Regions from separate parts of the Ornithinicoccus sp. genome, predicted to be linked through region 1. Evidence: predicted binding sites of a transcription regulator. Region 1 holds the regulator's gene; the other holds the start of a gene.

Region 1 (14,548 bases):
TGGCAGGTGGAGACGTTCAATGCCCAGGTGCGGCTCGCCGCGCTGCTCCTGGGCCACCTGACCACAGGGGTGGGGGAGCTCGGCGCTGCCGCGCGCTCCGACCGGTTGCGCCTTGGCTCGGACCTAGCCGCGGTCCTGCGTCAGGCGGAGACGCAGAAGTCCGTGCTCGGCCGGACGGTGGGACCCGAGGGCCGGGCGTGGGGTCTGCGACTGGCGGCGGAGCATTTGCGGCTGCGGTGGCTGGGGGGTGAGGACGTGCCGGAGAAGGACCTCCGCGGCGCCTGGGAGCGGACCGTGGAGGCCTTCGAGCAACTGGGCCACCCCTTCGAGGTCGCGCGGTCACAGGCCCGACTGGCGGCCGTGCTCCGTGCCCAGGGGGAGCAGGGTCTCGCGCAGGAGCTGGCCGGGAGTGCCGGGGCGACGGCCGAGGCGCTGGGAGCGCTGCCGCTCCTGGCCGAGGTGCGTGGCCTGGGAGCGCGTGCTGCGGCGGCGACGACCCCAGACCAACCGGTGCTGACCCCACGCGAGCGAGAGGTGCTGGCCCTGGTGGCCCAGGGACGTACCAACGGCCAGGTCGCGCGCCAGCTGTTCATCAGCACCAAGACGGTGAGCGTGCACGTGTCCAACATCCTGGCCAAGCTGGGAGCCGCTGGCCGCACCGAGGCGGCCGCGCTGGCCCGGCGGCAGGGTCTCCTCGACTAGCGAGGACGCCGCCGGGCCAGGCCCGGTCGCTCAGTCCCAGCGGAAGGTGCGGGCGGCGACCAGGAAGAGCACCACCGACCAGACGACCATCACGAGGAGCTGGGTCAACGGGAAGTCCCCCGTGCCGAACCACGCCGTGTTCAGCGACTGTGCGCCGGCACCCAGGGGGGTGTAGGTGGCGATCCTGGCGGCGGCCTCCGGCATGGCAGGCCCGGGCGTCCACAGACCCGCCATGAACAGCATCGGGAAGTAGACCAGCATGCCGAGCCCGGAGGCGGTCGTGCCCTTGTTGGCCAGGCCGCCGATCAGCAGCCCGATGCCGAACATCGAGGTGACCGCGAGGACGAAGGCAGCCAGGGCCAGCAGCGGACTCTCGGGCATGGGGCTGTCGAAGATCAGGAGCCCGGCCAGGAGGGCCAGGAGGGCACCGAGGATGACGGCCACCAGCTCCACCACGAGGTGGGCCAGCAGCACACCCTGCGGGCGCATCGGGGTAGTCGACATGCGCCGGAGCACCCCGGTCTCCCGGTATCCCGCGAGGTAGGCGGGCAGGGCGGTCAGCCCGGCGGACGCCGCCGCGACGCAGAACATGACGGGGAGGAACAGGTCGACGACCGTGTACTGCTCCCACTGCGCGCCGGCGTCGGTGATCTGGTCGCCCATCCCGGGGATCGCCAGCGCCATTCCGACGAGGAGGACCGTGGGGAAGAGCAGGACGAAGAACAGGCTGCTGAAGTCCCGCAGGAACAGCCGCGCCTCCGAAAGGGTCAGGGGGCCCAGGCCCCGCATCCCCGTGCGGGTGCGGGTGCTGCCGGGGAGTCGTTCGGTCGTCGCGGTCATGGTGCGGTCTCCTCTGCGTCTCGGGTGACCAGCTCGACGAAGGCGTCCTCGAGGGAGCGGGTGCGGGTCCGGACCTCGTCCGGGATGATGCCGCGGGCATAGAGCGCGGCGATGGCGTCGGGCAGCACCGTGTCGGTGCCGCTGATCTCCAGCTCGCGCCCGACCTCCCGGACCGAGGTGACGGCCGGGAGGGCGCGGAGGAATTCGTGGTCCGGAAGGGCCTCTGGCAGCCCCACCCGGAACGTGCGGTCCCCGTGGGTGCCGCCGGACAACTCAGCCGGCGTCCCCTCGGCGATCACGCGGCCCCCGTCGATCACCACGAGCCGGTCGCACAGCCGCTCGGCCTCGTCCATGAAGTGGGTGACCAGGATGATCGTCACGCCGCTGTCGCGGACGCTGCTCGACCAGGTCCCAGGTCTCCCGGCGGGCCTGCGGGTCCAGCCCGGTGGTGAGCTCGTCCAGGATCGCGACCTGGGGGCGGCCGATCAGCGCGAGCGCGATGGACAGGCGCTGCTTCTGGCCGCCGGACAGGTCCTGGTATGCCGTGTCCCGCTTCTCGCCGAGGCCCAGCCTGTCCAGGAGCGCCTCGGGGTCGTCCGGGTCGGGGTAGAACGCGGCATAGAGACGCAGCGCCTCGATGACCCGGATCTTGGGCGGCAGTGCAGACTCCTGGAGTTGCACGCCGAGCACCTCGCGGACCGGGACAGGGTCGTGCTGCGGGTCGAGCCCGAGCAGATTGACCGACCCGCCGTCGGCGTGGCGCAGCCCGGCCAGGCACTCGACCGTGGTCGTCTTGCCCGCACCGTTGGGTCCGAGGATGCCGAAGATCTCACCGCGTTGGACGGTGAACGACACTCCATCGACGGCGACCTTCGGGCCGTAGGCCTTGCGGAGGTCGGTCACCCGGACGACGGGGCCGGTCGGCGCCGTCACCGCGCCTGGTGTGGGGGAGGTGGAGATAGTCATGTCAGGTCTTCCTTGTCTCGATAGGGATCCGCCGGACCAGCAGCCCGAAGCAGGCGGCGCCGGCGAGGAGCACCACGACGGCCGAGAGTGGGCCTCCGCCGGGCCAGTGGTCGGCGAGGGTGATGCTCCAGGGCCTCCACTGGTGCTCCCCGAGCCCGACGAGGGTCGTCACGAGGATCGGAAGCAGCGTGAGCGGGAGTGCGAGGGTGCCCCACCAGGCGCCGGCCCGCAGGTATGCGGCGCCGACGAGCAGGCCGCTGACCATCGCGGAGGCGAAGAGGAGGGCCAGGCCGAGGCCGTAGGTGAGCTCGCCACCGGCGAAGACCGTGAGGTTGGTGTCGTCGGTCTGCCCGTGGACCCACCCCAACCGGTCGTAGATCCAGCGTTCCAGCAGCAGGGCCACCGTGCTGAACACGGCGTTGAGCACGCCGATCCCCACCTGCGCCAGCAGTGCCGCGCGGATGAAGGATCGGCGGGTCATCCCCGCGGCGACATGGAGCGGCAGGTAGGTGGTGGCCATCATGATCGCGATGCTGAACGGGAACCAGAGCAGCCCGTGGTGCGAGATGGCGAACCCGGACATCTGGACGGTGTCCACGTTGCGGCCGACGATGGCCAGGACCACCGTCACCACGACGACGACCAGGGCCCAGGCCAGGAACATCAGGAAAAAGGTGCGGGTGAAGAGCCACTGTGTCGCCCGCAGCCACTGCGGACGGTGACGGGTGGTCCGCACCTCCGTGTCGAGGGTGTCGGTGCTCATGCGGTCTCCCGGGCGCTGTCGGTGTCGTGGTCGGTGGCGTCGTCGCCGGCGTGGTTGGTGAGGTGGATGAATAGGTCCTGGAGGGGGACCGGTCCGACCTGGAGGCCGTTCTGCTCGGCGCTGGCCAGGAGATCCTGGTCCAGGGCGCCGAAGACGGTCGTCTGCCGGGTCGGACCGAGGTCGCGGGTGCCGATGACGGGCTGGCCGGCGGTGAACCTGTCGACGGCCGCTGCCGGACCGGTGAGCGTGGCACCCTGCGTGCGCAGGTCCTCCGCCTCCTGGCTGAGCAGCAGCTCGCCGCGGTGCAGGACGGTCACCGTCTCCACCAGGTGCTCGATCTCGTTGATCAGGTGGCTCGAGAGCAGGATCGTGCGGGGGTGTTCGGCGAAGTCGCGGAGCAGCTCGTCGTAGAACATCTGCCGGGCCGGTGCATCCATCCCCAGGTGCACCTCGTCGAACATCGTCACCGGGGCCCGGGCTGCCAGCCCCACGACGACACCGAACGCAGAGGCCTGGCCGCGCGACAGGGCCGACGGCTTCTTGGACAGGTCGAGCCCGAACTGCGCGGCGAGGCGGTGGGCGTAGGAGCGGTCGAAGCGGGGCCGCGCGAGCTCGAACCAGTCCAGATTGTCCTCGAGCTTCTCGTCGGTGATGACATCACCGCTCTCGCGGATCAGGCAGACCTGCTCCATGACTTGCTCGCTCTCGAACGGGTCGGTCCCGCCGATGCGGATCTCGCCCGCAGAGGGGGCGCGCAGCGAGGCCAGGGCGCAGAGCAGGGTGGTCTTGCCCGCCCCGTTGCGGCCGAGCAGGCCGTGGATGCGGTCGGATTCGAGGTCGAGTGAGACCCCGCTGAGCGCGGGGGTGGAGCCATAGGTGACACCGAGCTCCACGGTCCGGACGGGCTGGCCGGTCATCGACGTGCTCCCTTCGGGTCGGAGTTCATGAGGTAGGTGGTGAGTTCTGCGGGGGTGATGCCGAGGACGTCCGCCTCGCGCAGGACCGGGTCCAGGCGCTCGGCGAAGAACACCTCGCGGCGCCGGGTGCGCAGCAGGTCGGGGGCGCCTTCTGAGACGAACATCCCCAGCCCGCGCTGTTTGTGAAGGATCCCCTCGTCGACCAGTTGGGCGAACGCCTTGGCGGCGGTGGCGGGATTGATGCGGTAGGTGGTGGCGTACTGCGTGGTCGACATGACCTGGTCCCCCTCGCGGAGCGCGCCGGAGAGAATCTCGCCACGGATCGCCTCGGCGATCTGCTGGTAGATCGGCTCACGACCGTCGAACACGAGGTTCCCTCCTTCTGTGGTTCATTACTCGACTAATGAACCACAGAACGTAGGGATCGGTCAAGTGAGTTGGGGGACGGTGCTGCGCGTCAGTCGCCGGTGGTGTATCTGCCGCGACGGACCAGCTTGGGGTCGGGCGGCAGCACGATCGTGTGGTCCTTGTCGGGGTAGTCGAAGAGGCCGAGGAAGTAGCGCATGGCGTTGAGGCGGGCGCGCTTCTTGTCGTTGCTCTTGATGGTGATCCATGGTGCGGCATCGGTGTCGGTGAGCCGGAACATCTCTTCCTTGGCCTCGGTGTAGGCCTCCCAGCGATCCAGCGACTCCAGGTCCATCGGGGACAGTTTCCAGCGGCGCACGGGGTCGAGCTGCCGGATCGCAAACCGGGTCCGCTGCTCCGAGCGGGTCACCGAGAACCAAAACTTCGTCAGGTGGATGCCGTCATCGACGAGCATCCGCTCGAAGGTGGGCGTCTGGTGCATGAACCGCTGGTACTGGTCCTCGGTGCAGAAGCCCATGACCCGCTCGACACCGGCGCGGTTGTACCAGGACCGGTCCAGCAGCACGATCTCGCCGGCGGTCGGCAGGTGCTGGACGTACCGCTGGAAGTACCACTGTCCCTCCTCCACCCGGGAGGGCTTGGTGAGCGCCACGACCCGGGCGCCGCGCGGGTTCAGGTGCTCGGTGAACCGCTTGATCGCCCCGCCCTTGCCTGCGGCGTCGCGCCCCTCGAAGACCACCAGGAGCCGCTTCCCGGTGTCCTGCACCCAGTACTGCAACTTGAGCAGCTCGACCTGCAGGAGCCACTTCTCGACGTCGTAGTAACTGCGGGACAACCGGTTGCCGTAGGGGTAGTCCTCACGCCAGGTGTCGACGGCCTTCCCGTCGGGGGTGATGAGGTCCGGGTCCGAGCCCTGGTCGTCCCGGACGGTGTAGCCTTCGGCCCTGAGCCGGTCGATGTACTCGCGGAGTTCCTGCTGCACGTGCGTGACTGTAGGGGACGTGGGTGAACGGGAGGCGACATCGCGGTGGGAGACAATGGGGGTATGCCGTCAGCGCTTCCCCCGGGCGAGCCCGTGCCCGCCGACGGGTCCCTGCCCGGCTGGGCCCTGGAGCGACTGGGCGCCGGGCCCTTCGGGGTCTACCTGCACGTCCCGTTCTGCCGGGTGCGGTGCGGGTACTGCGACTTCAACACCTACACCGTCCCCGAGCTGGGTGGGCACGGCGCCACGCTGGACAGCTACGCCGACGCGGCGTTGGCCGAGGTGGTGCTGGCCGCGCGGGTGCTGGACGCCGCCCCGGGCCCCACCCCGCCGGTGCAGACGGTGTTCGTCGGTGGCGGCACCCCGACCATGCTCCCGCCGGCCGACCTGGTCCGGGTGCTGCGTGGCATCGATGATGCGTGGGGACTGGCGCCGGATGCCGAGGTGACCACCGAGGCCAACCCGGACACGATCACCCCCGCGGTGGCCGAGCAACTGGCGGCCGGCGGCTTCACCCGCGTCAGCCTGGGGATGCAGTCTGCTGTGCCGCACGTGCTGACCACCCTGGACCGGACCCACGACCCCGCGAACGTGGAGTCTGCCGTGACCGCGGTCCGGGACGCGGGTCTGCAGGTGAGCCTGGACCTGATCTATGGGACGCCGGGGGAGTCGCTCGCGGACTGGGAGGCGAGCCTGCGCGAGGTGGTGCGCCTGGCGCCGGACCACGTGTCGGCCTACGCCCTCGTCGTGGAGCAGGGCACGAAGCTCGCCGCCCAGGTGCGGCGCGGTGAGGTGCCCGCGCCCGACGACGACGACGAGGCGGACAAGTACGAGGTGGCCGACCGCGTGCTGTCCGACGCCGGATACGGGTGGTACGAGATCAGCAACTGGTCCACCGGCCCGGAGGCGCGGTGCCGACATAACGTCGGCTACTGGGCGGGCGGGGACTGGTGGGGGATCGGGCCCGGGGCCCACAGCCATGTGGGTGGGGTGCGCTTCTGGAACGTCAAGCACCCCGCACCGTATGCGGAGCGGCTGGCGTCCGGGGTGTCGCCCGCCGCTGGGCGGGAACGGCTGACCGCGGGTCAGCGCTTCGACGAGCGGGTGCTGCTCGGGGTGCGGCTCGCCGAGGGGATGGAGCTGTCCGTGCTGTCCCCGGAGGGCCGGGAGGCCGTGGCCGGATTGATCGCCGGGGGTCTGCTGGAGGGACCCGCAGCCCTGCGGGGGCGGGGCGTGCTCACGCTGCGCGGCAGGCTGCTCGCCGACACGGTCGTGCACCGGCTGCTTGCCGGCGCCTGACCGACGGGCGCGAGCCGGTCTGGTCCTCGAGTTCGGGGACTCTCGGCGTGGGTCCCACGCCTCGGGGGTGGCAGCGGTTAGAACAGGCAGTGGCCCCCTGCCCGGTATGAGCGGGCAGGGCCCCAGACCGCGGGTCAGGTCGCACCGGACCGGTGACCCGGACAGGCGTAGGCCCCCGCGAAGTATGAGTTCGCGGGGGCCCACTGGGTGATCAGCGGTGCTGCTGCCGATCGACCGTCGAGTAGTCGGGTGGCTCGCCCTACCTCAGCACCGGTAGGTGTCCCCAGGAACGGGGTCCTGGTTTGCGAATCCGCGACCGTGGCTCGGGGTCGGCACCCCGTCTCCGGGATGCGTAGCAGCATGTCTACTGCTTCCCGGGGGGCGGCGCAAGAGGTCGGCCCAAAACTCTTCCCCGGGATGCGGCTGGACCTACTGCAGGACCCGCAGCTGGAACGGGTAGACGTAGGTCTCGCCGCGACCAGCGCGCAGCGCGCCCTTGATGTGCGCGTAGGCCGCCACCACGAAGATGAGGAGCCAGAACGGCAACACCACCAGGAAGCCGATGCCGAGGGTCACGACCGCGACCAGCCAGCCCAGCCAATACAGCACCCAGAAGGAGAGGTTGAAGTTGAAGGCGCCGGCCGCGGCCTGTCGCACCGCGGGGCTGGTGTCCTTGAAGAAGATCCAGATCAGCAGCGGACCGAGCACGCTGAGGGTGCCGGCGCTGATGATGAAGGCGATCGGTGCGGACAGGTGCGCCAGGATCATCCAGGTGCGGTCGGCGCCGCCGACGGCCTGCGGCGAGGGCTGTTGCGCGTAGGGCTGCCCCTGCTGGGGTGCGCCCCAGGGTTGCCCCTGAGGGGGGATCTGCCGGTAGCCCTCGCCCTCGGGCGGGTTCTGGTGCGGGTCCTGGGTCATGGTCTGTCTCACTCCTGTGGGACGGTGACGAAGTCGATGAGCTCCTCGACGCTGGCCAGGAGCGTGGGCTCCAGGTCGCTGTAGGAACGCACGGAGCCCAGAATCTGTTTCCAGCCCCTGGCCACATCGGCCTGCGTGGCGTGCGGCCAGCCTAGCTCGGCGAGCACCCCGTGCTTCCAGGACCGGCCCCTCTCGATGACGGGCCAGGCGTCCAGCCCGATCCGGGCCGGGCGCACCGACTGCCAGACGTCCACGTAGGGGTGCCCCAGGATCCGCACGTGGCGCGACTGCGGCAGGGCGCGGGCGGCCGCGACCACCTTGTCCTCCTTGGTGCCCGGCACCAGGTGGTCGACCAGGACGCCCATCCGCCGGTCCGCGGTGGGTGCGAAGTCACGGATCACCGCGGTCAGGTCGTCCACGCCGTCCAGCAGTTCGACCACGACACCCTCCACCCGCAGGTCGTCGCCCCAGATCTTCTCGACCAGTTCGGCGTCGTGCCGACCCTCGACGAACAGGCGCGATCCGCTGGCCACCCGGGCCGGGGCGCGGCCCACCGCGCGCGACCCGCTGGCGGTGCGCGAGGCCGCCTGGCGGGCTGCGGCGAGCGCGGCCCGGTCGGCCTGCCTGGGCGGGGTCAGCACCACGGGGCGGCCCTCGAGCAGGAATCCCGGACCGAGCGGGAACCCCTTGCCGCGCCCACGGCGGTCCTCCAGGTGCACGACGTGCATCCCGCCGGCCTTCTCGACCCGGGTGATGGCGCCGCACCACCCGGTCTGCACGTCCTCCACGACCATGCCCAACTCGGCCTCGATCGGTTGGGCACGGCCCCGGGCGGGGGCGCGCCAGTCGCCGGAGAGGACGTCGGTGCCGTAGCGGTCGTTCACCCCGTCAGGCTACGGGTGGTGGGGTGCGCGACCGGCCAGCGAAACGCGGGAGCGACGGGGACCGCGTAGACTGGCACTCGCGAATCAGGAGTGCCAACTGCCGGTGGGAGGTGCGGGAGATGATGGAGGACCGTCGACTGGCGGTGCTGCGTGCCATCGTCCAGGACTACGTGCGCACCTCGGAGCCCGTCGGGTCCAAGAGTCTGCTGGACCGGCACCAGCTGGGTGTGTCCGCGGCCACGGTGCGCAACGACATGGCCGCCCTGGAGGAGGACGGGCTGATCTCGGCCCCGCACACCAGCGCGGGCCGGGTGCCCACGGACGCCGGCTACCGGATGTTCGTCGACCGGTTGCAGTCGATCAAGCCGATGAGCCGGGCGGAACTCGCCGCGATCCAGCGGTTCCTCGAGGGTGCGGTCGACCTGGACGACGTCGTCGGGCGGACCGTGCGCCTGCTGTCCAGCCTGACCCGGCAGGCGGCCGTCATGCAGTACCCGTCCCTGACCCGGTCCACCGTGCGCCACGTCGAGCTGGTCCTGGTCGGCGCCACCCGCCTGATGGTGGTGCTCATCGTCAACACCGGGCGCGTCGAGCAACGTGTCGTGGAACTGGACCGGGAGCTGGGCGGCGCCGAGGGCGAGCAACTCGTCCACGACCTCCGTTCCCTGGTCAACACCCATGCGGCCGGGCGCCCGCTGGCCGAGGTGACGCCCCTGCTCGAGGAGGCCCTGCACGGCCTGGACCCCGAGGCCCAGCAGGTCGCCCGGGTCGTGGTCGACGCGCTGGCCGACGTGCTCGTCGAGCAGCACGAGGAGCGGGTGGTCCTGGCCGGCACCGCCAACCTGGCGCGCGTCGGGACCGACTTCCCCCTGTCCATCGGGCCGGTGCTGGAGGCGTTGGAAGAACACGTGGTGCTCCTGAAGTTGATGGGAAGTATGGCCACGCTCGACTCCCAGGACACGGTCACCGTCAGCATCGGCGCGGAGAACCCCTACGAGGGATTGCGCAGCACCTCCGTGGTGACGACCAACTACGGCCCGGCCGGCGGACTCGGCGTGGTGGGCCCGACCCGGATGGACTACCCGTCCACGATGGCGTCCGTGCGGGCCGTGGCGCACTACGTCTCGCAGATCCTGGACACCTGACCAGCTACCAGTAAGGACATCGGTGAACGACTACTACGCCGACCTCGGCGTGCCCCGTGAGGCGACCGCGACCGAGATCAAGACCGCCTACCGGCGCAAGGCCCGCAAGTTGCACCCCGACGTGAACCCCGGCCCCGAGGCCGAGGAGGAGTTCAAGAAGGTCAGCCAGGCCTACGACGTGCTCGGCGACGAGACCAAGCGGGCTGCCTACGACCGGGGTCAGGACCCCTACGGCGGGCAGGGCGGGGGCTTCGGCCAGGGGTTCAGCTTCAGCGACATCATGGACGCCTTCTTCGGCGGGACCGCGGCCGGGGCCAGGGGCCCGCGGTCGCGGACCCAGCGTGGTCAGGACGCGCTGGTGCGGCTCGACATCGACCTGCGGACCGCCGTCTTCGGCGGCGAGGAGACCCTGACGATCGACACGGCCGTGCGGTGCGCCACCTGCTCCGGGGAGGGGGCACAGCCCGGGACCGGCACCCGCACCTGCGGCGTCTGCGCCGGCCGCGGCGAGGTGCAGCAGGTGCAACGGTCCTTCCTGGGCCAGGTGATGACGTCGCGTCCGTGCAACTCCTGCATGGGCTTCGGCGAGATCATCGAGCACCCCTGCTCCAACTGCTCCGGCGAGGGGCGCGTCCGCACCCGGCGCGACCTGTCCCTCAAGGTCCCAGGGGGCGTCGACACCGGGACCCGCATCCACCTCTCCGGGGAGGGGGAGGTCGGCCGCTCGGGTGGCCCCGCGGGCGACCTGTATGTCGAGGTGGTGGTGAGTCCGCACGAGACGTTCCGGCGGCGCGGGGACGACCTGCACTGCTCGGTGCAGGTCCCGATGACCGCGGCCGCGCTGGGCGCCACGCTGACCGTCGACACCTTCGACGGGCCGACCGAGGTCGACCTCAAGCCCGGGACGCAGCCGCAGGACACGGTCACCCTCGCCCAGCAGGGCGTGACGCACCTGCGCGGGACCGGCCGGGGCGACCTCGTGGTGCACCTCGACGTGCGGGTGCCCACCAAGCTCGACGGGACCCAGCGCGAGCTGCTGGCCCAGTTGGCAGAGGAGCGCGGGGAGAGCCGTCCCGAGGCCCGGCTGGCCCCGGCGCAGTCGGGCCTGTTCGGCAAGCTCAAGGAAGCGTTCAACGGGCGGTGAGCGCACCGCTGTTCCTGCTGGCCGCCGGGCGCCTGTCCGGCACCGCCGGCGGTGCCGAGGTGGTCCTGGACGGTCCCGAGGGTCGGCACGCCGCCGACGTCAGCCGGATCGGCCCGGGTGAGGAGATACTCCTGGCCGACGGCAGCGGACTGCTGGCCCAGGCCCGGGTGGTCGAGCGCCGCAGGGGTGAGCTGCTGCTGACCCTGGTGCGCGTGGATGAGGTCCCCACGCCGGACCCGCGCTTCACCCTGGTGCAGGCGCTGGCCAAGGGGGACCGGGACCTCCTGGCGATCGAGGTCGGCACCGAGCTGGGGGTGGACGAGGTGGTGCCGTGGCAGGCCGACCGCAGCATCGTGCGCTGGCGTGGCGACCGGGCGGCCAAGGCGCACCGCAAGTGGGAGCAGACGGTGCTCGCCGCCACGAAGCAGGCCCGCCGCGCGCGGGTCCCCGCCGTGGCCGCGTTGGCCGACCGGCGGGCCGTCATCGATCGGATCGAGTCTGCCGCCCTTGCCGTGGTGCTGCACGAGGAGGCGACCGAACCGCTCGCCGGCCTGGAGGTGCCCACCTCCGGGGAAGTGCTGCTGGTCGTCGGCCCCGAGGGCGGGATCAGCCCGGAGGAGACCGTGGACTTCGTCGCGGCCGGGGCGCGCACCGCGCGACTCGGCTCGACCGTGCTGCGCACCTCGACCGCCGGCTCCGCCGCGATCGCGCTCCTCAGCGCAGCCACGTCCCGCTGGCAGTGAGGCGGACGCCGGACCGCACCGGGGTGTTGCCCCATCGGCTATCGTCGCGAGGGTGAGCGATTGCCTCTTCTGCCGGATCGTCGCCGGGGAGATCCCCGCCGACACCGTCCACGAGACCGACACCGTGCTGGCCTTCCGGGACATCACACCCCGGGCGAGGGTGCACGTCCTCGTCATCCCCAAGGACCACCACGAGTCGCTGGCCGAGCTTGCCGCGGCGGCTCCGGACCGCGTCCCGGAGGTCTTTGCCGCGGCCGGGGAGGTCGCCCGGCAGGAGGGGGTCGACGAGAGCGGCTACCGGCTGGTCAGCAACGTGGGCCGGGACGGCGGCCAGGAGGTGGCCCACGTGCACGTGCACGTCCTCGGCGCCCAGCAGATGGGCCCAGTCGGCGTGCTGGCTGAGGGGTGAACCGAGGCACCCGGTGCCTGCACACCCGGCCCCGCCTGTGCAGGAGCGCGACTCCGTGGCCCCCGCCCGGGTAGACTCGGGCGCACGATGACAGACCCCGCTACCCCGCCCGGCGACGGACCCGCCGCCGATCCGGCCCCGCCGGCTGACGACATACCCGAGACCGACGCCGAGCCTGCGCATCCCGCCGGCAGCGGCGCGACCCACACCATCATCATCCCCGCCGAGGTGAGCATGGTCTCCCTTCTGGGGCCGCGGGACGAGCTCCTGCGCACCGTGGAGCGGGCCATCCCCCGGGTCGACGTGCACGTGCGCGGCAACGAGTTCCGGCTGTCCGGGCCCACTGAGGAGCTGGCCCTGGTGGAGCGACTCATCGACGAGCTGCTCGTCGTCGTGGCGGCCGGGCAGCCGCTCAACCGGGACGCCGTCGAGCGCTCGATCCAGATGCTGCGCGCCCGCTCGGAGGAACGGCCCGCCGACGTGCTGACGATGAACATCGTCTCCAACCGGGGCCGCACCATCCGGCCCAAGACGTTGAACCAGAAGCACTACGTGGAGGCGATGGACAAGCACACCGTCGTCTTCGGGATCGGCCCGGCGGGCACCGGCAAGACCTACCTGGCGATGGCCAAGGCGGTCGCGGCGCTGCAGGCCAAGCAGGTCAACCGGATCATCCTGACGCGCCCGGCCGTCGAGGCGGGCGAGCGGCTGGGATTCCTGCCGGGCACCCTGAACGACAAGATCGACCCCTACCTACGCCCGCTCTACGACGCGCTGCACGACATGGTCGACCCAGACTCGATCCCGCGCCTGATGGCGTCCGGGACGGTCGAGGTGGCGCCGCTGGCGTACATGCGGGGCCGGGCCCAGCCGTTGGATGCGCAGGTGCTGACCCCCGAGGGGTTCCGGGACATCGGTTCCCTCCGCGTCGGTGACCTCGTGATCGGCTCCGACGGTGGCCCCACTCCCGTGTTGGGCGTCTATCCCCAGGGCCCGCGCGAGGTCTTCCGGGTCAGCACCCAGGACGGCGCCTCGACCCTCGCCTGCGGTGAGCACCTCTGGCAGGTCGAGACGGCCACCGACAGGCGCCGTGGCCGCACCCGCGTGGTGCAGACCAGCGAGATGATCGGACGGTTGCGGTCTCTCGGTGCCCGGCGGTTCGAGTTGCCGATGATGAGTCCTCCCGAGCTGGCCGAGCGGCCGGTGCCGCTTGACCCGTACGTGCTCGGTCTCCTGGTGGGGGACGGGTGCCCGACGGGGTCGACGGTGCGGCACACGGTGGCGCGTGACCACGTGCTCCATCGCGACGGGGGTCGAGGAGGTGGCGTGCTGGTCGCCGATCCCGTGCCCGCGGCGCTGCGGGACCTCGGCCTGGCGGGGACGCGACCCGAGACGACGTTCGTGCCCGGCGACTACCTGGTGAACTCCTGCGCCACACGACTCGCTGTCCTGCAGGGGCTCCTGGACACCGCTGGGGAACCCGTCACACCGGCGGGGCGCGCCGCCTGCGTGCAGTACCGGACGGTCTCCCCACGGCTTCGCGACGCCGTGGTGTTCCTCGTGCGCTCACTCGGCGGGACGGCCCTCTGCCGCAGGCGCCACGACGCGTACCTGCTCGATCTCCGTCTGCCAGACGGGGTGCAGCCGTTCCGCCTGACCCACAAGCGGGAGACCTACCAGGCCGGCACGGGCGGACGGCCGAGACGCTTCGTGGATCGCATCGAACCGGCCGGCGTGCAGGACACCGTGTGCATCCAGGTCGCCGCCGAGGACTCGTTGTATGTCACGGACGACTTCCTGGTTACGCACAACACGCTGAACGACGCCTTCATCATCCTGGACGAGGCCCAGAACACCTCGGCGGAGCAGATGAAGATGTTCCTGACCCGGCTCGGCTTCGGGTCCAAGATGGTGGTGACGGGCGACGTCACCCAGGTCGACCTGCCCGGCGGGACCACTAGCGGGCTCCGGGTGGTCCAGGACATCCTGGACGGGGTCGAGGACGTCTACTTCGCCGACCTGACCAGCCAGGACGTCGTCCGGCACCGCCTGGTCAGCGCCATCGTGGACGCCTACGGCCGGTGGGACTCCCGGCAGCCGAGGCGCGGCCCGGGGCAGGACGGGGGTCGTCGATGAGCATCGAGGTGCTCAACGAGTCCGGCGTCGTCCCCTCGCCGGTGCCGGAGCAGGAGTTGCACGACCTGGCGCGCTGGGTGCTGGACCGGATGCGGGTGCACCCGCGCGCCGAGCTGGCGGTCACTCTCGTCGACGAGGAGACCATGGCGGCGCTGCACACGCAGTGGATGGACCTGCCGGGTCCCACCGACGTGATGAGCTTCCCGATGGATGAGCTGCGACCGGGCAGCGACGGGGTCGAGCCGGACGCCGGGGTGCTCGGCGACGTCGTGCTCTGCCCGTCGGTGGCGGCTACGCAGGCCACCCAGGCCGGGCACTCCGTGGAGGACGAGCT
Region 2 (14,548 bases), 740 kb from region 1:
CGGTCGGGCCGCTGGCCGCCGCGACGACCTCGACGGCCGCCGTGGTGGCCATCGCGGTCGGCACGCTTGGCGCGATCGCGGTGCCGCTCTTTCTGATCCCGCTGATGCTGCTGAACCTGGCGGTGACCCGGCAGGCGGGGGTGCGCACCGCCCAGCGTCAGACGATCTTCGCGCTGTCCCGACTGACCGAGCTCGGCGGCTACACCCCGGCGGGTCACGCGGCCCGGGTGGCGGACTACTCGGTGTCGATCGGTCGCGACATGGGGATGTCCGAGCGGGAGCTGGTGGACCTGCAGTCGGCGGCGCTGCTGCACGACCTGGGTCAGGTGTCGCTGCGCCGACCGATCCCGGGAGGCGCGACGCTGCTGACCTCGCCACTGGACCAGCGCAGGATCGCCGCGGCCGGGGCCGCCATCCTGTCCCGCACCGCCGAGCTCTCCCGGTTGGCCGGCATCGTGGGGGACCAGTCGGTCGCCTACAAACGCACCACCGACATCGGGCTGGTTCCCCTGGCCAGCAGGGTGTTGAAGGTCGCCAACGCCTTCGACGACCTGGTCGGCGTCGACCGATCACCCGACGCGGTGCGCCGTGCCGCCGAACGGCTGCGGCTGAACGCCGGGTACGAGTACGACCCGCTGGTCCTCCGCTCGTTGTGCCGGATCCTGCAACGGGACGCATTGCTCACCGGCCGCGACGTCGTCCGGCTCGACGTCTGAGCAGGACGCCGCGCCGGTTAGCCTGGTGCGGTGCTGCTCGCCCTCGACACTGCCACCGCCACGGTGGGTGCGGCCGTCCACCACGACGGTCGGCTGTTGGCCGAGGTGACCCATCGGGACGACCGACGGCACGGTGAGCTGCTCGGGCCGACCGTCGGCGAGGCCCTGGAGCGGGCGGGGGTCCGGGCGCAGCAGCTCAGCCACGTGGTGTGCGGCGTCGGGCCGGGGCCGTTCACCGGCCTGCGGGTCGGGGTGGTGACCGCCCTGGTGCTGGGCCACGGTGCCGGTGTGCCGGTCCACGGGGTGTGCTCGCTGGACGCGATCGCCTGGAGCGCGGTCTCCGACGGTCTGGTCAACGGCGACTTCCTGGTGGCCACGGACGCCAGGCGCAAGGAGGTCTACTGGGCCCGGTATGCCGTGTCCGACGGGTCGGCGCACCGCGTCACCGGACCTCAGGTCGGCCGGGCGGCCGACCTGTCCCCCGAGGTTCGCGCACTGCCGTGCCTGGGCCGCGGGGCGACGCTGTACCCCGACGCCCTCACCGGGCCACCCGGGCTCGCGGAGGACCGGGCGCAGGAGGCGGCAGACGTGCTGCCGGGCGCCCTGGCGACGCTGGCCACGGCGGCCCTGGCCCACGGTGACCCGCACGCCATACTGCTCGACCCGGAGCCGCTCTATCTGCGCCGGCCCGACGCCGCCGTCCCCGGACCGCTCAAGCAGGCACTCACCCCACCGCAGCCCGGGGGCCGACGATGACGGCCGGCGCCGCGAGCACCGTGCGCCCGATGCGCTGGCCGGACCTGGCCCAGGTGACCGCGCTGGAGGCCCGCCTGTTCCCCGAGGACCCCTGGTCGGACGCGAGCTGGTGGGCCGAGTTGGCGGCCCGTCCGCGGCGGGACTACGTCGTGCTGCTGGACGAGGACGGCGTGATCGTGGGGTATGGGGGGACGGATCGCGGGGGTGACACGGTCGACGTCATGACGGTCGCCGTGGACCCGTCCCGACAGGGCAGTGGGCACGGTAGGACCCTGCTGACGGCGCTGCTGGAGCGGGCCGTCGACGCCGGTGTCGGCGCCGCCCTGCTGGAGGTGCGGGCGGACAACGCCGCGGCGATCCGGCTCTACGAGCGGCACGGCTTCACCCTGCTCCGGACCCGCCCGCGCTACTACCCCGGGGGCGTGGACGCCCTCGTGATGCGGGCCGACCTGACCCGGGAGGTGGCGACCCGTGGCTGATCCACTGGTGCTGGGGCTGGAGTCCAGCTGCGACGAGACCGGAGTCGGCCTGGTGCGTGGCACCACCCTGCTGGGCCACGCCGTCGCCAGCAGCGTCGAGGAGCACGTGCGCTTCGGCGGCGTGGTGCCCGAAGTTGCCAGCCGGGCCCACCTGGAGGCCATGGTGCCGACGCTGGAGCGGGCCTGCGCCGAGGCCGGTGTGGGTCTCGGGGACGTGGACGCGATCGCCGTGACCTCCGGACCCGGCCTGGCGGGGGCGCTCCTGGTCGGCGTCGGGGCAGCCAAGGCGCTCGGCATCGCCCTGGACCGTCCCGTGTATGCCGTGAACCACCTGGCCGCGCACGTCGCCGTGGACATCCTCGAGCACGGCCCACTGCCCGAGCCCACGATGGCGTTGCTGGTCTCGGGTGGCCACACCAACCTGCTGCTCGTGCGCGACATCGCCTCGGACATCACCTCCCTGGGCACCACCATCGACGACGCGGCAGGGGAGGCCTTCGACAAGGTGGCGCGGGTGTTAGGCCTGCCCTACCCCGGAGGCCCCCATATCGACCGCGCGGCGCAGGACGGCAGCGCGACGATCCGGTTTCCCCGCGGGCTGACCTCGGGTCGTGACATGGAGCGGCACCGCTACGACTTCTCCTTCTCCGGCCTGAAGACGGCGGTGATCCGCTGGGTCCAGGCTCGGGAACGGTCCGGTGAGCAGGTGCCCGTCGCCGACGTCGCGGCGAGCTTCCAGGAGGCAGTGGCGGACGTGCTGACCCGCAAGGCCGTGCTCGCGTGCCGGGAGCACGACATCCACGACATGGTGCTGGGCGGAGGGGTCGCCGCGAACAGCCGGATCCGCGGGCTCATCGAGGAACGCTGCGCGGCCGAGGGGATCCGCCTGCGGGTGCCGCGCCCCGGGCTGTGCACCGACAACGGGGCGATGGTGGCGGCGCTGGGTGCCCAGGTCCTGCGGGACGGTCAGGCCCCGTCGGCGCCGGACTTCCCCGCGGACTCCTCGCTCCCGGTGGAGCAGGTGCGAGGGTGAGGCTGTCGCGCCCGGCGCTGGGCGTCCTCGTGGCCACCGGGCTGCTGCTCACGGGCTGCACCGGGTCGGTCGAGGACGAGGACCCGGCCAGCACCGGAAGTGCGAGCGCACCGGACATGACGGGTGGATCCACCACCGATGACGGGGCCGCCACGAGCGAGGGGAGTGGGGCGACCGGGGGACCGGACGGGACCTCCGGGACCGGCGACCCGACCCCGGAGGATTCTCCCGGGATCGTGGCGGGTCTGCCGTCGGCTGACGAGCTGGACCGGGCCCGCGAGGAGGTGCGCCACCTGTCGCTGGAGGAGCTGGCCGGCCAGCTGGTCGTCGCCTCCTACGGTGGCACCGACGCGGGGGAGGCGGCCGACCTGGTGAGCCGCCACCATCTCGCCGGGGTGATCACGCTGGGGGACAACGTGCCAGAGGACCCCGACCTCCGCACCGAGGCGCTGCAGGACCTGACGGCGGCCGTCGACGAGGCGGTGGCCGCGGACGGGCGGGACTGGCCGGCCTTCCTCGGGATCGACCAGGAGGGCGGCCCGATCACCCGCGTCGGGGACCCGCTGCAGACCTGGCCCTCGGCGATGGCGCTCGGGGCGGCCGGCGACACCGACCTGGCGCACGATGTCGCCCTGGCCTCGGGGGAGCAGGTGCGGGCGCTGGGCTACACGGTGATCTTTGCGCCGGTGGCCGATGTCACCTCCGGCCCCGACGACCCGACGATCGCCGCCCGGTCACCGGGCAGCGACGTCGACCTGGTGGCCACGATCGCGACCGCGCAGGCCGACGGGTATGCCGACAGCGGGCTGGTCCCGGTGGCCAAGCACTTCCCGGGTCACGGGTCCGTCACCGCCGACACCCACCTCGGCTCGGCCGTCCAGGACGCCGACGTGGAGACGTTGCGCGAGCGCGACCTGGTCCCGTTCGCCACGATGGCCGACGAGGGGGTGCCCGCGATGATGACGGCCCACATCGAGGTGGAGGACGTCGACCCCGGGCGTCCGGCAACCCTGTCCGCTCCGGTGCTGACCGGGATGCTCCGGGAGGAGCTCGGCTTCCAGGGTCTGATCATCACCGACGCCCTCAACATGGGCGCCATCGTCGACGGCTACGGCGCCGGTGACGCCGCCGTGCTGGCCGTCGAGGCGGGTGCGGACGTCCTGCTCATGCCCGCCGACCCCGGAGGTGCCACCGCGGCCCTGGTCGAGGCCGTCCAGGGCGGCACGCTGGAGCGCAGCCGCCTGGAGGAGTCCGCGGCACGGACCATCGCCACGCTCCGTCACCTGGAGGACGTGCCGGAGCCGGACGCGGAGGTGATCGGCACCGGGCGCGACCTGGCGGTGCGTGCCGCGGCGGCGTCGATCACTCAGCTCTCCGGCACCTGCGGCGCCCCGCTGGTCGGCGACTCCATCCAGATCGTCGGTGGCACCGAGGCCGACCGCCGGCGGCTGTCGGAGGCGGCCGGGGAGGCTGGGCTCGGGACCGGATCCGGGGATGTCGTCGCGCTGCTCGGCGCACCGGACTACCAGGCGGGTGGAGGCGGCGGCGGGACCGGGGGTGCCTCGGCCGACGTGGTGGTCGCCCTCGACGTCCCCTACGCACTCGCCGACAGCAGCGCGAGCACGGCGCTCCTGGCGGCCTACGGGCGGGACTCGGCGACCTTCGAGGCCCTCGTCGAGGTGCTCACCGGCGAGGCACCGGCGCCCGGGACGTTGCCGGTGGCGGTGGGGGAGCACCCCGTCGGCACGGGGTGCGACTAGGCCCCCGGGTGTCACCCCGGCTGGACGGGCAGCACGACGGGACGGCCCGCGATGCGGGTGACCACGACGACCGCCTCCGCGTCGCCGCTCAGACGCAGCTGGCGGCGCAGGTCGTCAGGGTCCACCCGCACCCCCCGCTTCTTGATGGTGAGCCGCCCGAGCCCGCGGTCCCGCGCCCAGGCCCGCAGCTTCTTGGGGTGCAGCGGGAGCACGTCCTGCACCCGGTAGCGGCTGGCCCAGGCCAGGTCGGCGGCCCGGTCCGCGGTGACGTAGCCGACCCCGGCATCCAGCTCGGCGCCCTCGACGGCGGCCGCGAGCGTGCCGACCAGACCGGCCTGCAGCACGGCCTTGTCGGGCTCGTAGAGCCAACTCCCCACCTCGGCCCCCGCGCGGAGGGTGGGCGCGGGGCCCGGTGCCTCGTCGTGGACCCGGACCCAGCCCGACCGGGTGTGCGCCAGGGCGCTGCGACCCGGAGAGCGGACGGCGTCCCCCCACCAGATGGTGCACTCCAGCGCCTCGCCCCGGAACGAGACCCACTCCGCCTCCGCCCCGTAGGGCACGCGGGCGTGCGGGAAGGCCGGGCTCAGTTTCGCCCCGGCCGCAGGCACCCGGGCCGCCACCTCGCGCACCGTGTCCCAGGACGGGGAAATCTCCTCGAGGCGGAACAGCCGTCGGGTGCGGCCGGCCTGGTCGGTGGCCCCCGGGAGCCGGCGCGCCGGGTCGAACCAGGCGCCGCACCCCGTGGCCGCCGGCCCGGTCGGCAGGTCCGGCAGCACGTGGTCCACCGGTGCCGTCCGGACCTCCGCCCGCGGCCAGGGGCGCAGGTTGACCTCCGCGACCGCGGCGGTCGCCGGGTCGGCCTCGACTGCGGTGACGCGCAGCCCGGCCGAGGCCGCGGCCATGGAGTCCGCCCCGATTCCGCACCCCAGGTCCCACAGCCGGGTGGTGCCGCACTCCACGAACCGTGCGGCGTGGCGGGCCGCGAGCTCGGACCGGGTGGCCTGCTCCAGCCCGTCGGGGGTCAGCAGCATCGCGGCGACCCGGTCGCCGAACTTCTCCCGCCCCCGTCCCCGGAGCCGGGACTGGGTGAGGGCAGCGGCGACCAGGTCGGGGTCAAAGCCCTCCGCCCGCAGACGCGAGCCCAGCGCGATGACCTGCTCCTCGTCATACGGGGGCAGTGACTGCAGCAGTCCCCAGCCCTCGCCGCTGCCCAGGCGGCGCACCAGGTCGGGATCCATGGGTCCCATGATCCCCCACCCGCGGGACCGGCCCGAACGGGTAGGTTGACCGTATGTCGTCACTGCGCAGCCGGGTCCGCTCGGCCCGGCGGGTGGCTGTCGGGGTGGGGGCCGCCACGTTCGCGGCCCAGATGGTCGCCGCGGGTGCCGTGATCGGGGTGGACGCGCTGCGCAAGCGACGCACCACGGAGGTGCACGAGGCCCCGGCGCATGACCCGAGTTGCTCCCCGGTGGGGGAGAACGTCATCACCACCTACACCTACGGGGAGCACCTCTACGACGCGATGCTGGAGGCGATCGCGGAGGCCACCGACTACGTCTACCTGGCCAGCTACATCTGGAAGGGCGACGAGGTCGGGCAACGGTTCAAGGACGCGCTGGTCGCGGCGGCCAACCGCGGGGTGCGGGTGTGCGTGGTCTTCGACGGCTTCGCCAACCTCGTCGTGCCCCGGGCGTTCAAGCAGTTCCCGGACACGCTGCACGTGCTGAAGTTCCCGACCGTGCGCGGAGGATTCCTGCTCAACCTGAGGCGCACCGGGAGGGACCACCGCAAGGTGCTGGTCGTGGACGGACGCGTGGGGTTCGTGGGGGGCTACAACATCGGTGGCGTCTACGCCACCCAGTGGCGGGACACCCACGTCCGGGTGGAGGGGCCGGCCGTGTGGGAGCTGAGCAACACCTTCGTCGACTTCTGGAACCGGCACCGGCACCGCAACCACCCGGACCTGCCGGACAGTGGCCACCCGGACTGGACCAGCCCGGTGCGGGCCTCGCGCAACGAGCCGAGCCGGTTGGTGTTCCCGGTCCGCAACATCTACCTCGAGGCGATCGACCGGGCGATGGAGCGGATCTGGATCACCCAGGGGTACTTCATCCCCGACCGCGAGATCCAGCAGGGGCTGCTGATGGCGGCCGAGCGCGGCGTCGACGTGCGGGTCGTCATGCCCGCCGTGTCCAACCACGTGATCGCGGACTGGGTGGCGCGCGGGTCCTTCGACGAACTGCTGCGCGGCGGGGTGCGGCTCTACCTCTACGAGGGGGCCATGGTGCACGCCAAGACGGCCACGGTGGACGGGCAGTGGACCACCGTGGGGACGGCCAACATCGACCGGCTCTCGCTGATGGGCAACTACGAGGTCAACCTCGAGATCCGCGACCCGCGCCACGCGGCCGACATGGAGGAGGTCTTCCGCCGCGACCTGACCAACTGCCACGAGATGACCTGGGCGGAGTGGCAGGAGCGGGGGCTGCTGCCCCGGGTCGTCGAACGGTTGCTGCACCCGTTCAGCCCGCTGCTCTGAGGCACCCGCAGGGGCTCGGGGGCCCCGTCGCCCGCGGGGACCGGGGCGCGTCCTGGCACTCGGTTTGACCGAGTGCTAATCCGCGACATAGATTCGTTCCTGGCACTCGCCGGTGGCAAGTGCCAGCCAGGTCCCGGTCGAAGCCGACCCCCGCGACGGCGGCCCCGGCCGGACCAGACAGACCACGTCAGACATTTGTCGACACACCTGAAGGGAAGGCCCCACCGTGTCGGTTTCCATCAAGCCGCTCGAAGACCGGATCGTCGTCCAGGCCGTCGAGGCCGAGCAGACCACCGCCTCCGGCCTGGTGATCCCGGACACCGCCAAGGAGAAGCCCCAGGAGGGCGAGGTCCTGGCGGTCGGCCCGGGTCGCTGGAACGAGGACGGCGACGAGCGCATCCCGCTCGACATCGCCGTCGGCGACCGCGTGATCTACAGCAAGTACGGCGGCACCGAGGTCAAGTACGGCGGTCAGGAGCTGCTCATCCTGTCCGCGCGTGACGTGCTGGCCGTCGTCGCCAGCTGACACCTCGAGACGCCCCGGTGACCCTGCACGCATTGCGGGTCCCCGGGGCGCTCGTCATATCCGTGCCCGTGGAAGGAAGTAGGCCGATCAATGGCTAAGCAGTTGCAGTTCAACGATGACGCCCGCAAGGCGCTCGAGCGGGGCGTGGACGCCCTCGCCAACGCCGTCAAGGTGACGTTGGGCCCCAAGGGCCGCAACGTCGTCCTCGACAAGAAGTGGGGCGCCCCCACCATCACCAACGACGGGGTCACCATCGCCCGCGAGGTCGAGCTGGACGACCCCTACGAGAACATGGGCGCCCAGCTGGCCAAGGAGGTGGCCACCAAGACCAACGACATCGCCGGTGACGGGACCACCACCGCGACCGTGCTCGCCCAGGCCCTGGTCAAGGAAGGTCTGCGCAACGTCGCTGCGGGCGCCGCCCCGTCGGGGCTCAAGCGCGGCATCGACGCTGCCGTCCAGGCGCTGTCCGACCAGCTGCTGGCCAACGCCCGCGAGCTCGAGGGCCGTGACGAGATCGCCCAGGTCGCCAGCCTCTCCGCCCAGGACGAGGTCATCGGCAACCTGATCGCCGACGCGTTCGACAAGGTCGGCAAGGACGGCGTGATCACGGTCGAGGAGTCCTCGACCGCGGTCATGGACCTGGAGTTCACCGAGGGTATGCAGTTCGACAAGGGCTACCTCTCGCCGTACTTCGTCACCGACACCGAGCGCATGGAGGCTGTCCTGGAGGACACCTACGTGCTGCTGCACCAGGGCAAGATCTCCTCGGTCGCGGACCTGCTGCCGCTGCTGGAGAAGGTCGTCGGCGAGAGCAAGCCGCTGCTGATCATCGCCGAGGACGTCGAGGGCGAGGCCCTGTCGACCCTGGTGGTCAACAAGATGCGCGGCACGTTCAACGCGGTTGCCGTGAAGGCCCCCGGCTTCGGGGACCGTCGCAAGGCGATGCTGCAGGACATGGCCACCCTGACCGGCGGCCAGGTTGTCGCCGAGGAGGTCGGCCTCAAGCTCGACCAGGTCGGGCTCGAGGTGCTCGGCAAGGCCCGTCGCGTCGTCGCGACCAAGGACGGCACCACCATCGTCGACGGTGCCGGTGCACCCGAGGACGTGCAGGCGCGGGTCGACCAGATCACCGCCGAGATCGCTGCGACCGACTCCGACTGGGACCGCGAGAAGCTGCAGGAGCGGCTGGCCAAGCTGTCCGGCGGGGTCTGCGTGATCCAGGTCGGGGCGCACACCGAGGTGGAGCTGAAGGAGAAGAAGCACCGCGTCGAGGACGCCGTCTCCGCGACCCGTGCGGCGATCGAGGAGGGCATCGTCGCCGGTGGCGGCTCCGCGCTCATTCACGCCGCCACGGCCCTGGATGCGCTGTCGCTCGAGGGCGACGAGGCCGTCGGTGTCACGCTGGTCCGCAAGGCGGTCCACGAGCCGCTGCGCTGGATCGCCGAGAACGCCGGGCTCGAGGGCTACGTGGCCACCGCCAAGGTGGCCGAGCTCCCCGCGGGTCAGGGGCTGAACGCTGCGACCGGTGAGTACGTCGACCTGGTCGGGGCCGGTGTGCTGGACCCGGTCAAGGTGACCCGGTCCGCGCTGCGCAACGCCGCGTCGATCGCCGCGATGGTCTTGACCACCGAGACGCTCGTGGTGGACAAGCCGGAGGACGAGGAGGACGAGCACGCGCACTGAGCGACTGCTCGCCCGAGACACGAACGGGCCCGCCCCGGCCGCTGGTGCGGTCGGACGGGCCCGTTCGTGCGTCCGCGCTCAGTTGGGGGACGGCGGGGCAGGGACCAGGTGCGGCGCCTGCAACAGCCGCTCCCGCTCCGCCTCCGTCATCGCCCCCCAGACGCCGAACGGCTCGTGCGCCCGTAGGGCGTGCTCGCGGCACTCCTCCAACACGGGACAGCGTCGGCATACCTGTTTGGCCATGTCGTCGCGGCGGCGGCGCGCGGCGCCGCGCTCCCCCTCGGGGTGGAAGAAGACCTCGGGGCTGACGTTGCGACACAACCCCTGGAACTGCCACTCCCACAGTTCGGCCACTGGTGCTGGCTCTGCGCTCATCTCACGCAACCTCCCAGATCGTCGGTGCTTCCGGCACCGTGGCAACGCCACCAGCAGGCGACGCTCCCGGCACCTGCCACTCTAGGTGGAGACGGCACCGACGGGAAGTGGGAGGCGGAATCGGGCCGCTTAGACTGGTGCCATGACCTCGGCCGCCCCGCTCCCCGAAGTCCCGTCCGCCTTCAGCACGATCGGTCTCACCTTCGACGACGTGCTGCTGCTGCCGGGAGAGACCGACGTCATCCCCAGCGACGCCGACACGGCGACCCGGCTGACCCGCAACATCGCGGTGCAGACACCGCTGGTGTCGGCCGCGATGGACACCGTCACCGAGGCACGGATGGCCATCGCGATGGCCCGCGCAGGGCGGCCTGGGGATCCTGCACCGCAACCTGTCGATCGAGGACCAGGCGACCCAGGTCGACCGGGTCAAGCGGTCGGAGAACGGCATGGTCACCGACCCGGTGACCATCGGTCCCGAGGCGACCCTGGCCCAGATGGACGGGCTGTGTGGCCGGTTCCGGATCTCCGGGCTCCCGGTAGTGGACGACGGCGGGGCGCTGGTCGGCATCATCACCAACCGCGACATCCGGTTCGAGTCCGACTTCTCCCGCCCGGTGCACCAGGTGATGACCCCCGCGCCGTTGGTCACCGCCCCGGTCGGGGTCGACAAGGACGAGGCGCTGCGGCTGCTGGCGGTCAACAAGATCGAGAAGCTGCCGATCGTCGATGACCGGGGCCAGTTGCGCGGGCTGTTCACCGTGAAGGACTTCACCAAGACCGAGCAATACCCGCTGGCCACCAAGGACGACACGGGCCGGCTGCGGGTGGGCGCGGCCGTCGGCTTCTTCGGCGACTCCTGGAAGCGGGCCATGGCCCTGGTCGAGGCCGAGGTGGACGTCCTGGTCGTGGACACCGCCAACGGGCACGCCCGGGGGGTCACTGACATGATCCGCAGGCTCAAGTCCGACCCCGCCACGGCGGGTGTCGAGGTGGTCGGGGGCAACGTGGCGACGCGTGCCGGGGCGCAGGCACTGGTTGACGCGGGGGCGGACGCCATCAAGGTCGGGGTAGGCCCTGGCTCGATCTGCACGACGCGGGTCGTGGCCGGCGTGGGGGTGCCCCAGGTCACCGCGATCCACGAGGCGTCCCTGGCCGCCGGCCCGGCCGGCGTCCCGGTCATCGGCGACGGTGGGCTGCAGTACTCCGGCGACATCGCCAAGGCCCTGGTCGCGGGTGCCGACACGGTGATGCTGGGCTCGTTGCTGGCCGGGTGTGACGAGTCGCCCGGGGACCTGGTCTTCATCAACGGCAAGCAGTACAAGTCCTACCGCGGCATGGGGAGCCTGGGTGCCATGCAGTCCCGGGGGCGTGGGGTGTCCTACTCCAAGGATCGCTACTTCCAGGGTGACGTGGCCGACGACGACAAGGTGATCCCCGAGGGGATCGAGGGCCAGGTGGCCTACCGCGGCCCCCTCGCCGCCGTCGCCTACCAGCTGGTCGGGGGACTGCGACAGTCCATGTTCTACGTCGGCGCCCGGACCGTCCCCGAGTTGAAGGAACGGGGTCAGTTCGTGCGGATTACCGCGGCGGGACTCAAGGAGTCGCACCCGCACGACATACAGATGACCGTCGAGGCACCCAACTACTCACGCGGCTGAGCCGCCTCCTGCCCCGAACTGCCAGGACCGTTTGGACAGGCCGAACCAGAACCCGTCGACCGTGCTGTCCGCCGCGAGGTCACCGGAGGCGTCCGCGGCGCCCAACGCGACGTAGAGCGGTGCCCAGTGCTCGGTCCGGGGGTGTGCCTCGTGCGCAGCCGGGGCCACGGCCTGGAAGGTGAGCAGGGCGTCGATGTCCTGCGCGGCGACCGCCTCGGCGGCCCAGTGGTCGAACTCGGCCGACGCCTGCGGTGGCGGGGCGTCGGCTCCCGCGTGCGGGTCGAACCACCGCAGGTTGTGGGTGGTGAACCCGGAGCCGATGATCAGCGTGCCCTCGTCGCGCAGCTCGGCCAGCTCCCCGCCGAGCCGGAACAGCTCCTGCGGCTCCAACGTCGGCAGTGACATCTGCAGCACCGGGACGTCGGCGCCGGGAAACATCTCCACCAGGGGGACGTAGGCGCCGTGGTCCAGACCGCGCCCCTGGTCCTGCTGCACCGGGCCCCGGTCGGACAGCAGCGAGGTGACCCGCTCGGCGAGCTCGGGCGCGACGGGCGCGTCGTACCGCACGTCGTAGTACTTCTGAGGGAACCCCCAGAAGTCGTACAGCAGGGGCGTTCCGGGCCGGGTGGAGCTCAGCGCCAGCGGGTTGTTCTCCCAGTGGGCGGAGACGACGAGGATGTTGCGGGGCCGGGGCAGGGCCGCCGACCAGGCGGAGAGCTCGGCACACCACCGGGCGTCGTCGGCCAACGGAGGGGCCCCGTGGGACAGGTACAGGACGGGTTGGCGGCTGCCGGCGGGGGCGGAGGGGGTCACCGCTCCATCCTGCCGCGCCACGCGCCGCGACGGTAGGGCGCACCGATCGGTCCCCGCCGCCGGATAACCTGAGCGGGTGAGCGAGATCGAGATCGGACGTGGCAAGCGCGGACGGCGCGCGTACTCCTTCGAGGACATCGCGGTGGTGCCGTCCCGGCGCACTCGCGACCCCGAGGAGGTGTCGATCTCCTGGCAGATCGACGCCTACCACTTCGACCTGCCCGTGATCGCCGCGCCGATGGACTCGGTCGTCTCCCCGGCGACCGCCATCGAGGTGGGCCGACTCGGGGGTCTGGGCGTGCTGGACCTGGAGGGGCTGTGGACCCGCTACGAGGACCCTGCCACCCACCTGGCGGAGATCGCCTCCCTGGACGCCGGTGCCTGCACGGCCCGTCTCAAGGAGCTGTATGCCGCCCCCGTGCGACCCGAGCTGATCACCGAGCGGCTGCGCGAGATCCGGGACGCCGGGGTCACCGTCGCCGGCGCGCTGTCGCCGCAGCGGACGCAGCAGTTCTGGAAGACCGTCGTGGATGCCGGCGTCGACCTGTTCGTGATCCGCGGCACCACGGTCTCGGCGGAGCACGTCTCCAGCAACGCGGAGCCGCTCAACCTCAAGCGCTTCATCTACGAGCTGGACGTGCCCGTCATCGTCGGGGGCGCCGGGACCTACACCGCGGCGTTGCACCTGATGCGGACCGGCGCGGCCGGGGTGCTGGTCGGGTTCGGCGGTGGTGCGGCCCTGCGCACCCGCAGCACGCTGGGCATCCACGCCCCGATGGCGACCGCTATCGCCGACGTCGCCGCAGCGCGCCGCGACTACCTCGACGAGTCGGGCGGGCGCTACGTGCACGTCATCGCCGACGGTGGCGTGGGCCTGTCGGGCGACATCGTCAAGGCTGTCGCGTGTGGGGCGGACGCCGTCATGTTGGGCGCCGCCCTGGCGCGGGCCGAGGAGGCTCCGGGGCAGGGTCACCACTGGGGCTCGGAGGCCCACCACCCGCTGTTGCCGCGGGGGGAGCGGGTGCACGTCGGCACGGCCGGCACGCTCGAGGAGATCCTGCTCGGGCCCGGGGTCGACGCCTCGGGGACCACGAATCTCACCGGGGCGCTGCGCCGGGCCATGGCTACCACCGGCTACAGCGACGTCAAGGAGTTCCAGCGCGTCGAGGTCGTCGTCGCGCCGTACCAGCCCCGCTGAGGCTGGCGCTCCCCGGCGCGTTCGGCCGTCATCTGGCCCCCTGCCCCTTACCCTGGGACCGAGGAAAGGGGCATACCGGGTATGCAGATTCGCCAGGAGAGCGTCTTTCGGCGCCGTCGCAGGGTGGCCGGTGGCGCGGTGGCGCTGCTCGTGGCCGGGATCTCGCTGACGGCCTGTCTCGGGGGTGAGGACGACGCCGCACGCGACACCGAGGCCGCGGCCGAGCAGACCGAGGGCGGGGGACTGCTCGGCTCCGGCGGAGTGCTCGGCGACGGCGACGACGCGACCGCGTCCGGCGGGCCGGACGGCACCGGGGACGGGGACGAGGACTCCACGACGGGCGAGGACGACGACGCCGGGGACGAGGGCTCCGGGGACGACAGTGCGGATGGCACCGGGAGCGAGACGGCCGAGCAGGCGCTGCCCTCGGCGGAGTCGTCCATGGAGCGGATCGACTACCTCACCGGTGGCATCACCCCCAAGTCGGTGGTGGCCTCCGGCGACGGGCTGGTGATCGCCAACAACATGATGTACAGCCACACCATGACCGTCTACGACTCGACCAGCCACGAGTTGCTGGAGACGCTGTCCGACACGGTCGTGATGGAGGACTTCGGCATCGAGGACCACCCGGGGGAGTCACGAGGGTCGCCCGTGGAGGCCGCCTGGACCGACGACGGGCAGTACGCCTACGTCTCGCAGTACACGATGTACGGCCAGAACTTCGGCCGGGAGGGCTTCGACGACTGCAGCCCCGAGAGCGGGGTCGGAGCCTCCTACCTCTACCGTTTCAACGCCGCGGAGATGGCCTGGGACCAGGTGATCCGGGTCGGGGCGGTCCCCAAGTACGTCGACATCACCCCCGACCAGAAGAAGGTCCTGGTCAGCAACTGGTGCGACTCCACCGTGTCGGTCGTCGACCGGGAGAGCGCGCAGGAGGAGACGGTCATCCCGATCGCCGCGGCGCCCCGGGGCATCGAGGTGCTCCCGGACAACCGCACCGCCT

The links. Region 1 encodes HrcA, which represses chaperone genes, less so after heat shock. Its sites were predicted from a motif close to TTNGCACTCGNNNNNNNCGAGTGCNAA; they were not measured.
Region 2: groES (co-chaperone GroES) is a predicted target of HrcA. The motif match lies at 7,336-7,362, and genes of this name have one in related genera.

What each region holds. Positions count from the first base shown of each region.
Region 1 covers NZ_CM169976.1:2,140,370-2,154,917, forward strand. The annotation lists gene AC1QRC_RS10690 (ATP-binding protein) at 1-702, shown strand, start outside; gene AC1QRC_RS10695 (ABC transporter permease) at 733-1,542, opposite strand; gene AC1QRC_RS10700 (ATP-binding cassette domain-containing protein) at 1,539-1,895, opposite strand; gene AC1QRC_RS10705 (ABC transporter ATP-binding protein) at 1,816-2,508, opposite strand; gene AC1QRC_RS10710 (hypothetical protein) at 2,510-3,271, opposite strand; gene AC1QRC_RS10715 (ATP-binding cassette domain-containing protein) at 3,268-4,188, opposite strand; gene AC1QRC_RS10720 (GntR family transcriptional regulator) at 4,185-4,556, opposite strand; gene ppk2 (polyphosphate kinase 2) at 4,646-5,536, opposite strand; gene hemW (radical SAM family heme chaperone HemW) at 5,600-6,835, shown strand; gene AC1QRC_RS10735 (DUF4870 domain-containing protein) at 7,265-7,753, opposite strand; gene AC1QRC_RS10740 (DUF3097 family protein) at 7,762-8,637, opposite strand; gene hrcA (heat-inducible transcriptional repressor HrcA) at 8,757-9,782, shown strand; gene dnaJ (molecular chaperone DnaJ) at 9,805-10,926, shown strand; gene AC1QRC_RS10755 (16S rRNA (uracil(1498)-N(3))-methyltransferase) at 10,923-11,669, shown strand; gene AC1QRC_RS10760 (histidine triad nucleotide-binding protein) at 11,722-12,078, shown strand; partial or broken gene AC1QRC_RS10765 (PhoH family protein) at 12,166-12,942, shown strand; partial or broken gene AC1QRC_RS10770 (PhoH family protein) at 13,891-14,214, shown strand; gene ybeY (rRNA maturation RNase YbeY) at 14,211-14,548, shown strand, end outside.
Region 2 covers NZ_CM169976.1:1,403,980-1,418,527, forward strand. The annotation lists gene AC1QRC_RS07285 (HD-GYP domain-containing protein) at 1-716, shown strand, start outside; gene tsaB (tRNA (adenosine(37)-N6)-threonylcarbamoyltransferase complex dimerization subunit type 1 TsaB) at 747-1,472, shown strand; gene rimI (ribosomal protein S18-alanine N-acetyltransferase) at 1,502-1,951, shown strand; gene tsaD (tRNA (adenosine(37)-N6)-threonylcarbamoyltransferase complex transferase subunit TsaD) at 1,944-2,984, shown strand; gene AC1QRC_RS07305 (glycoside hydrolase family 3 protein) at 2,981-4,744, shown strand; gene AC1QRC_RS07310 (THUMP-like domain-containing protein) at 4,756-5,982, opposite strand; gene AC1QRC_RS07315 (phospholipase D-like domain-containing protein) at 6,036-7,283, shown strand; gene groES (co-chaperone GroES) at 7,510-7,809, shown strand; gene groL (chaperonin GroEL) at 7,900-9,495, shown strand; gene AC1QRC_RS07330 (WhiB family transcriptional regulator) at 9,574-9,870, opposite strand; partial or broken gene guaB (IMP dehydrogenase) at 10,013-11,531, shown strand; gene AC1QRC_RS07340 (dioxygenase family protein) at 11,520-12,344, opposite strand; gene AC1QRC_RS07345 (GuaB3 family IMP dehydrogenase-related protein) at 12,421-13,542, shown strand; gene AC1QRC_RS07350 (YncE family protein) at 13,624-14,548, shown strand, end outside.